Regions from separate parts of the Paenibacillus swuensis genome, predicted to be linked through region 3. Evidence: riboswitches for the same ligand, from Rfam matches in the RefSeq annotation. Region 3 holds a riboswitch; each other region holds the start of a gene.
The links. A riboswitch is a leader RNA that binds a small molecule or an ion and turns the genes downstream of it on or off. The one in region 3 is predicted to bind cyclic di-GMP.
Positions count from the first base shown of each region.

Region 1: linked by a shared signal. The riboswitch ahead of SY83_RS11005 (IPT/TIG domain-containing protein) and the one ahead of SY83_RS22675 (anti-repressor SinI family protein) in region 3 are both predicted to bind cyclic di-GMP.
Region 2: linked by a shared signal. The riboswitch ahead of SY83_RS05125 (transglutaminase-like domain-containing protein) and the one ahead of SY83_RS22675 (anti-repressor SinI family protein) in region 3 are both predicted to bind cyclic di-GMP.
Region 4: linked by a shared signal. The riboswitch ahead of SY83_RS00930 (PilZ domain-containing protein) and the one ahead of SY83_RS22675 (anti-repressor SinI family protein) in region 3 are both predicted to bind cyclic di-GMP.

Region 1 covers NZ_CP011388.1:2,509,739-2,511,938, forward strand. The annotation lists gene fliS (flagellar export chaperone FliS) at 1-338, shown strand, start outside; gene SY83_RS11000 (hypothetical protein) at 343-666, shown strand; cyclic di-GMP riboswitch class I at 721-823, shown strand; gene SY83_RS11005 (IPT/TIG domain-containing protein) at 897-2,200, shown strand, end outside.
Region 2 covers NZ_CP011388.1:1,229,137-1,231,336, forward strand. The annotation lists gene SY83_RS05125 (transglutaminase-like domain-containing protein) at 54-854, opposite strand; cyclic di-GMP riboswitch class I at 869-961, opposite strand; gene SY83_RS05130 (class D sortase) at 1,019-1,705, opposite strand; gene SY83_RS05135 (collagen binding domain-containing protein) at 1,772-2,200, opposite strand, start outside.
Region 3 covers NZ_CP011388.1:1,884,529-1,886,728, reverse strand. The annotation lists gene SY83_RS08230 (metallophosphoesterase) at 1-300, opposite strand, end outside; gene SY83_RS08225 (helix-turn-helix domain-containing protein) at 314-652, opposite strand; cyclic di-GMP riboswitch class I at 852-941, shown strand; gene SY83_RS22675 (anti-repressor SinI family protein) at 972-1,124, shown strand; gene SY83_RS08220 (GNAT family N-acetyltransferase) at 1,121-1,873, shown strand; gene SY83_RS08215 (lipid II:glycine glycyltransferase FemX) at 2,039-2,200, shown strand, end outside.
Region 4 covers NZ_CP011388.1:161,110-163,309, reverse strand. The annotation lists gene SY83_RS00940 (DUF2252 domain-containing protein) at 1-36, opposite strand, end outside; gene SY83_RS00935 (GNAT family N-acetyltransferase) at 113-619, opposite strand; cyclic di-GMP riboswitch class I at 803-897, shown strand; gene SY83_RS00930 (PilZ domain-containing protein) at 998-1,690, shown strand; gene SY83_RS00925 (DNA-3-methyladenine glycosylase) at 1,762-2,200, opposite strand, start outside.

The DNA of each region.
Region 1 (2,200 bases), 630 kb from region 3:
ATCAGCTTTTACTCATGCTATATGATGGAGCAATACGTTTCTGTAAACTGGGGATTGAAGGCATTGAATCTAATAACTATGAACTAGCAAATACCAACTTGTGTAAAGCTCAGGCCATAATCTATGAGTTTATTTCATCATTGGATATGAAACAGCCGGTGTCCAAGGACTTATTGGTTATGTATGAATACATTATTCATCTGCTTGTTCAAGGGAATGTTAAGAAAGACCTCATCTTGATTACTGAAGCGTTAGGCTACATTGAAGAGTTAAGGGAGACATGGGCAGAAGCTTCAAGGCTGGCAGGAAGCATGAAACCCTCTAACCATTATGTATAGTTGGATGGAACAACTCGAAACCATGACGATGGCATTGGTTCATCAGATTGAGCACTCAACCGAGGAAGACATTGTGGCCTTCGTTCAACAACGTGAAGAACACATCGACCTGTTAAAGAACGGAACGGTCAATCAAGCTCAGTTACAAGAAATGAGAGACCAACTGAGCAAGTTGCTGGCGTACGATGAGATCATTCTGGGTCGTATGAACGAGTTCAAAATATCTGCTGAACTGGGAATGCACAAAACAAGCACAGCCAGAAAACAAAAGTCTGCTTATGAGAGTACAATTCTTTACGATAGTCTGTTATTCGACACAAAAAAATAAATATTGACAGACTTGTAATGGGGTTATAATATTGTACTGGGTATAATTTCCTAAACTAAATACTGGCAAACTTGCAGAAATGCAAGGACGCAAAGCCATTGGGTCTTCCGTAGTAGGTATATAGTAACAACTGCTATCAGATCGCCAGGTTGCAAATCTTTCATTATCTAAAAATGGAGCATTAGCAATGTCTAATGGCTCCATTTTATTATTTAATAGGAGGAGTTTCGATGAGAACAACAGGCAAGTGGTTTAACGTGTTTTTATGCTTTCTTTTCGTACTGTCCACACTGAGCTTCTCTCAACAGACCGAAGCGGCAGCGGATTATGTCAATGTGAACAAGTCAGTGAATCCCACTCAAATTACAACTGAGGGTGAAGCTGAAGTTACATTACAGATACAAGGTACTCCACCTGTTAATGTCATTATGCCTAGTGATGTTATTCTTATCATCGACCGCTCCGGTAGTATGAGAGGTCAGAAGATGAGCGACGCAATTAAATCAGCGAAAGAATTTGTTGATCTTGTAGATTTAACAAAGCACCAAGTCGGTATAGTTGATTTCAGCTCAGACACTAAGGCTCTACCACTGACAACAGATGCTGTACAATTGAAAAGCTACATCAACGGACTCGCAGCGAACGGATCTACAGCAACGGGTGATTCCATTGATAAAGCCATGGAAATGCTTGCAAACCATAGACCCGAAGCTCAGCCTGTTATCGTTCTTATGACAGATGGAGATGCGACTGTTCCTACGGTCAATCCATACCAGTATGCCAAAGATAAAGCGTTGTTGGCAAAAGAAGCGGGTATTGTATTTTATACGATTGCATTGCTAGACACTAATGCGGATCCGACTACCAGCGGTCCGAACATCCTATTGAAAGAAATGGCGACAACATCTTCACATCATCATTTCGTACTTGGATCTGTAGGATTGTCCGATATCTACAAAGCGATTGTTCGTGAGATCGGTATGGCAAGTGCCTACAACATTGTCGTTTCGGATCTCGTCGCACCTGAATTCGAGATTGTTCCTGACTCTTACAAAGATAATATACCTCAGCCTACTGTAGTCGGAAATCAATTGCAGTGGAACTTCCTTGAATTGAAAAACAGCCTTCTAACGTTCAAATACAAGATTAGACCTAAAGATAAGAATAAAGCAGGCACTTATTACACTTCAGATTTAACTTCTAAATTAGAATATAATGACTATGCCGGCGCAAAGCGGATGAAATTTCTACCTGCGGTTCAACTGAGTGTTAAGTTCCCGGCACCGGTAATTACCTCTGTAGAAGCTAATGAAGGCGCACCGGAAGGCGGCAATACAATTACATTGAATGGTACTAATTTCCGTCAAGGTGCGACCGTAACCTTCGGTGGAACGCGTGCAACGAGCGAGCAATTCGTCAGCTCAACCGAGGTGAAAGTTGTCGTGCCTCAAGGTGCACAAGGTTCAGTAGAAATAAAATTAACTAATCCTGATAACCAAATTGCACTAAGTAATTACAAATACAAAGCAACGCC
Region 2 (2,200 bases), 660 kb from region 3:
CCGTTGTCGTCGCAGCTAACAACAACAGGATGGTCCTACACATGGCGTCCGCTTTAATAAAATTTAACCGTCTTATATTGGGAAGCCGCCTTGAACAGCGTTGGTGTCTTGCCGTGTTGTACATAGGCCGCATCGTAAGTGGTGTCCACCGTCTGCCACTTGTTATCAATATATACTTCGTTCCAAGCATGGTACGTGGCAGGGGCATCGGCATGGTACCCTTTCACGACCTTGGTGGGAAGCCCCGCGCTTCGGGCCATAGCCGCGAACAAGGTCGCGAAATCGTAGCAGATCCCCTTGGAGGATTTATAAATCTCATCTACCTCCGGCGTGTATTTCGAGGAAACGGTTTTCGCTTCAAGTGTGTCATACTTTATATTTTTGGTGATATATGTGTATATGGCTTTTAGTTTAGCTTGATCGGTTTCGGCGCGTAAGGTCAATTCACGTGCTTTAATCACAGCTGACGTGCTATTCGACCAGTTGATCAAGGAGATGGATTGCAGGAATACGTCGTTACCGACCCCCTGCTTCAGTGTGAGCTCTTCTTGGGTAATAACTTTATATTTAGTATCGCTTACCGATTGCGCGATCAGCACCTTATATACCCCGTCCCCTAACTGCAGCGGATATTGGGCTCCCGGGCTCATTCTGTAGTCGTAGCTGACTTTCCCCTTCGTAACACGGATGATCGTTTCCCGATCCGGAGATTGTTCATAGTTTACCCTTAACACACCTTTAGTCAAAGCTTCGCTGTCGAATAGTGTCATGGACGACGCGGCCGCCACGGAACCGAAGGGAGCCAAAAGACCCAAAACTATAACAAACATCGATCTCCATACCCATTTAGACACAAAAAAACTCCCCCTTCGGTAACTGGCTGTCTTTTTAGTAGAATTCTACTAAGGAAGACCCTTTAGTTTTGCGTCTTTAGCTTTCGCTAAATTTGCCTTTATCGGTGAAAGCACCTTATTTATTAATCTAAATGTACTATAGGATCGACAGCTTGTATATAGACTTACGACCTATGATTTGGAATTATTTGTCCTTTCAGAATGAGTCTATGGGTCGGATTTTTCATAGGATGGCACGTAACCAGCGTAATTTCGCGTAAATTCTCCTTTCCTTTCAGCACCCCAACCTCTTCGGGAAGCACAATCTCCTTGCTTGTCAGTTTATATCGAAATTTCTCTTTTCCCGTGTCGACTTCAACTACATCACCGATCTTCATCTCGCCTAACCGGTTAAAATTCTTTCCGTATGTACGGTTACGATGACCTGCAATGGCGTAATTGCCGATTTGGCCGGCTTTACCGGTGTTGGCAATGCTGGCGACTGACCGTGACAAGTTTTGTTTCGTAGCGTTGGTCAGGATTGGCAAGTTCAGATCAATTTTGTTGATGATCAAGACGCCCTCGACGTTCTTTAACTTTACTTCAGCCGCGGGCGGTTTTTTCTGTGACGGGGCAGGCTGCGCTGTCATTGGCTTCGTTGCGGCAGAATCACTGTCGTCCGGTGGAAGATCGGCCTGCTCCACAATATCTTCTACCGTCGTCTCCAGAGCGATCTGTTGCATGTTCTGTTGCCATTGTTCCAAGATCCGATTCTGTTGATACGTCTCGTACCGGTCTTTAACAGCGGGATAGAGCAAGATCATAAATCCCGTCAGAATGATGAATGCCGCAAGTAATTTCTGTCTCAACATAATTAACTCCCTTCATACAAAATGGAAGCGAGCCTCGTAAGGTCTCGCTTCCAATGGTCATGTTCTTTAGCGCTTGACGAGAACTTTCCGTCTAAGTACTGCGAAGCCCAACAGGATCACGGCTACACCGAGAGCTTGCGTCTTCCATGGACTGGCTTCGCCGGTCTTAGGAAGCATCGGTGCAATCGTTTCATCGGGAACGGCCGTTCCCAAAGGAACGTCTACATCTGTTTCAATGATGTCTACATCCTCCGGAGGATCAACACGGACCGGTTCCGTAGGTACCTCTATGTTTCCGGTTGGCGTCACATCCGGTACCGGCGTTAATTCGATCGGCGGTACCGTCGTCGGTGGTATCGTAGTTGGTGGCACCGTCGTTGGCGGATCCGTTGGCGGATTCGTCGGCGGTGGGTTTGTCGTCGGCGGATCCGTTGGCGGCGGATTCGTCGGTGGTGGATCTGTTGGCGGCGGATTCGTCGGCGGTGGATCTGTTGG
Region 3 (2,200 bases):
ATCCCCGGTAAAACAGATGAGATCCGGTTTCATTCGTTGAATGGTATGGGCAAGTTTAGCTAACCGTTCCGTACTATAGTGAAAATCCAAATGGATATCACTGAAATGCACTACGCGGATTCCGTCGAATGAAGCGGGAAGGCGGGGAAGGGTTAACGATATTCGCTTGATCTTCAACAATTGCGGCTCCAGGTAACGCGCATAGCTGAAGCCGGCAAAGGGAGCGGTCAATAAACCTCCGAACACCATGGCGCTCAGCTTCAGAAACTTTCTCCTTGAAGAATGAATATCGGGCTTCATATACTTATCTTCTTCATTTATTATTCATCTTCCATTGTGTGAATTCCAGAAACTCCTTGAACTGTTCCTTGCTAATGCCGGAATTCATAGCTTCACGGACGAGTTCGTACCATTGGGGATCCATGTCGGGATCAACTTCGGATGATTCCGGCTTCTGAATAGGGTTCAGCAGATCATCAACAGTCACGTCAAGCGCATCGGCAATCTTCTCAAGGAACTGAATAGAGGGGTTGGTCTGAATGTCCCGTTCCATATTGCTAAGATATGACTTGGCGACACCAGCGCGCTCAGCCAGTTCCGATAGGGACAGCTTCTTCGATAACCGATAATTCTTAATCCGTTGTCCTATCATGTAGAATCGATCCTTTTTTTGGGATTTTTAATTACATTTCAAACAGAGCATTTGTCACAAGGTTACCTGAAAAAGTTTTAATTAACAATAGGTTAACGGAAGAAATGTAACCGCTTCATAATATCGGTAAAAAAATACATTTTTAGACAATAAAAATCGACATACTTTTCACCATACAGCTAGTATCATATACGTAGAAATAACCGTAGGGCAAACCTGACTGAAAAGCAGGGACGCAAAGTCACAGGTCTTAAAGTTGTATCCTGACTAAGACAGCTGGATTGCTTGGTATCCGTGTTTTACATTGGGGAGGATAAACATGAAAGCCGTCCAGATCAATAGAGAAGATATGGATCCAGAGTGGATCGATTTATTAAAGTCAGCCTATGAGCTCGGCATTACCGTTGAGGAAGTCCGGAGCTTTCTCGCGGAATTCAAGCAGCAGGGATCGTTAAAGCCCATTAGACCATGAAGATCGTAACATACTCTTTACATAAGCAAGATGCCAAGTATATTCCTGCATGGACCGAGCAGTGGATGTCCATGGTTCAACCATCTGTGTTTCACTTAACCAAATTTTCTTGTCCGGGATATGTTGCTTACACCACAGACCTTCTTGAAAATTCTTCGTCCGGCGCGTGTTTCATGGGCGCTTACGAGGGCACGCGCCTAACTGGATTTATAGAGTACTTTATGAATGAGGACGGTCTGTTTATTAATAACTTCGCGGTGAGTCAGCAAGACCGAGGCAAGGGAATCGGCGGCCGGCTTCTGTCCGATACGTTTGACATCGCCCGCGAACAAGGTGTCTCTCAAGTTCAATTGGACTGTTTCGTATGGAATGATAACGCGTTGAACCTTTATAAAGCTTTGGGTTTTCAGATCAGGACCAATGCTTATTGGCATATGATTGAAAGTCCTGTTGCTGATCGGGATGCCCGGCAAGTAAATGGCTTTCGAGCTTGGGACATGTATGACGGCTTATCACAGATCACGATGGATACGGACTCAGGGCAGGTTCACATGGCTTGCTTGCATCGTAAATATTTGCGTGTGATAACAGGCGGGAGCGGAAACCTGCTGCAAGATCATCAACTTGAGGAGATCGTAACTGTATTTCCTCATTGTTCTTTGTTGATCATAACGCCTGAGCCGGAATGGAAATGCATCTTTAAAGCCGGTTTAATAAGCACTAACGTCCGTATGCATAAATGTTTATAAAAATTAAAGCGCGTATTCCCGCATTGACATGTTCGTTATAAAGAATTAAACTAGGTAAATAAAACTAGATAGTGGATGGGACGCTGATTAGCGCCTATTTTTTTAATCAAAATGTTCTTTTTAAAGAACGAAACTATTTTTAGAATAGGTTGGGGTGGGCGATCCATGTTTAGTTATGAAGTATTCATGACTTCCCAGACGGAAGAATGGAATGACGCCCTTCGCTCGGTAGGAGGAGCGGATATTTACTACTCTCCGGGATATTGCGCGATGGCGGAAAACAACAATGAGGGCATGGCCCGACTGTTCGTTTACCGTGAGCAACAA
Region 4 (2,200 bases), 1.7 Mb from region 3:
AGTTTTGATGCGCTCCGGTGAATACAAACTTTTCAAAGGTACAACACTCCTCGGAATCAACTAGAATAAGAGTATTTTACCACAACTGGAACAGATCAGCAGAATTGCCCCACTACTTCATATCAACCAGGGGCATGGGATAAGCGAACCGGGGTTGGAAATCCCAGGAGCACAAGGAGAGCTCATAAATACTGCGGTGCTTGCCGGTACCGTAGTAGTCCGCTTCGGTGTTGCGATGCCGAAATCCATGCGCCGAGAGGGCGCGAATCGAAGGGATGTTTCCGTCGCTGACCGTTACTTGTACGGATTGGAGACGTTCGAATTTCCGGAGAGCTTCCAGTCGCGCCTCAATGAAACGCTTGCCGATGCCCTTACCTTGAAATTCCGAGTGCACATTACTAAAAAGAAGCCAGCCCGTTGTATGATACATATCAATGCCGGCGCAACAGAAGCCGATTAATTGTCCTTGATGGGTTGCTTTAAAAATCAGATCGGGAAACAACTCGAAATATTTTTTGAGCTCATGCTGATTCATGCGGTCCGGCAAAGTTAGATCCGCAAGCTGAATCATTTCCTGGAAATCATTTCTCCGCGCTTGGCTGATCGTCACCACTTCCACGGTAAGCCTCCTCTTATGCAAACAAGCTATGTGTTCATAGTAGCATCCGAATGTTAAGGGGATTCTTTGCTTATTTTAATATTTTGTTAAAGCATAGTACATTAGAACTAAATGCGAGCAGCGGTCTATTGCGAAAATTGTCAAAATACGGTATGATATCGTTTAATAACATAGTGCTTAAGTATTCGATAACGGCAAACTTATTGAAAAGTAAGGACGCAAAGCTTAGGGTCTAAGGTTACAACGCGAGTTGTAACGATGGCAGCCTGGCTACCGAAAATCCTTTCCTACAAGCCTAAAGGCTGTGTCTGTTGGAGGATGCGGTCTTTTTTGTTGCCGAAAAATGTACAAATTTGGAGAACAAGGCGGTGTGGAGAGATGTATACGAACAGCAACTTAGCTAAGAAGATGAACTACCAGACGAGTATTGCCGCTTCCGTCTTATTGCAGTGCAAGACCGTTGTGGAGAAAGAAGATTTCGTATCCACCGGGATCCTCACCTATGCCGAAGGGGACGTTATTGAGGTTGAAATCGCGGAATATAAGCTGTTTGATCTCGGGAAACCTGTGAAGTTGACCGTATATTCGAAAGCAGGGATTTATGTGTTTCATACCATGGTTGTAGCTAAAGACCGAGGGGCGATCATGGTGCTGAACCCGCCGGACAACCGGAAGAAATTCAAGGAACAACGTGAAACCACACGTGTACAAGTAGATTGCAAGGGTATCTTGTTAAGGGATCACGCATCGAAAGACAATCCCGACAATGAGCCGATTGCTTTAAGTCTGAAGAATATCAGCTTGAGCGGGATGGGGCTGGCGGTTTACGCTTATGAGCCGATTCCCGTTGGCTCCCAGATGAGTGTCCGAGTGGATATCGGCTTCCCGCTGACCTGCAGAGTCGAAATCATCCGCTGTGAATTTATCGGCCAAGGTCATTATTACGGGGTGCGCATGTTATCTTTAACCTCGGAGCAGACGAGTGCCATCCGTGCCTTTATCGTCAAGACACAGACCGTGACTTATTTCTCGAAGAAGAAAGATGATGCCTCGAAAGCAGCAGAGGAATAGGGAACAGACCGGCCGGCGATTAGCCGGTCTTTCCTGTTTCGGGCGGCGCCGGTTCCCCCAAGCCGCCTCCCTCAACCCTCGACAAAGCGCCAGGGCATAGCCTGGCCTTTGGAGATCCCGATGCGACCGGTTTCCTTCAGGGGAAGGGGTCGCATCCCTGTCGGCGGCGGGAGCAGCTCGAGCTCGCCGCCGCCGAAACCACCGCATACATCGTACCCGTTGTATGCGAGATCCAGGGCAAGCCCCTTCGTGAGCTTGCCCGGACCGTTCAGCAGCTGCGCGTCCCGCACGCCGGGGCGGTTCGCTCGGACGAGCTCCAGCCCCTGGACGACTTCCGCTCCGCGCAGCAGCACGGCGCCGGGCTCGCCTTCGCCCTCGGTCACGATGTTCATGCAATAGTGCATCCCGTACGAGAGGTACACGTACAGATGCCCGGCTTGTCCGAACATCAGGCGGTTCCTCGGCGTCACGCCGCGGTGAGCATGGCTTGCCGGGTCGTCCGCTCCCCGG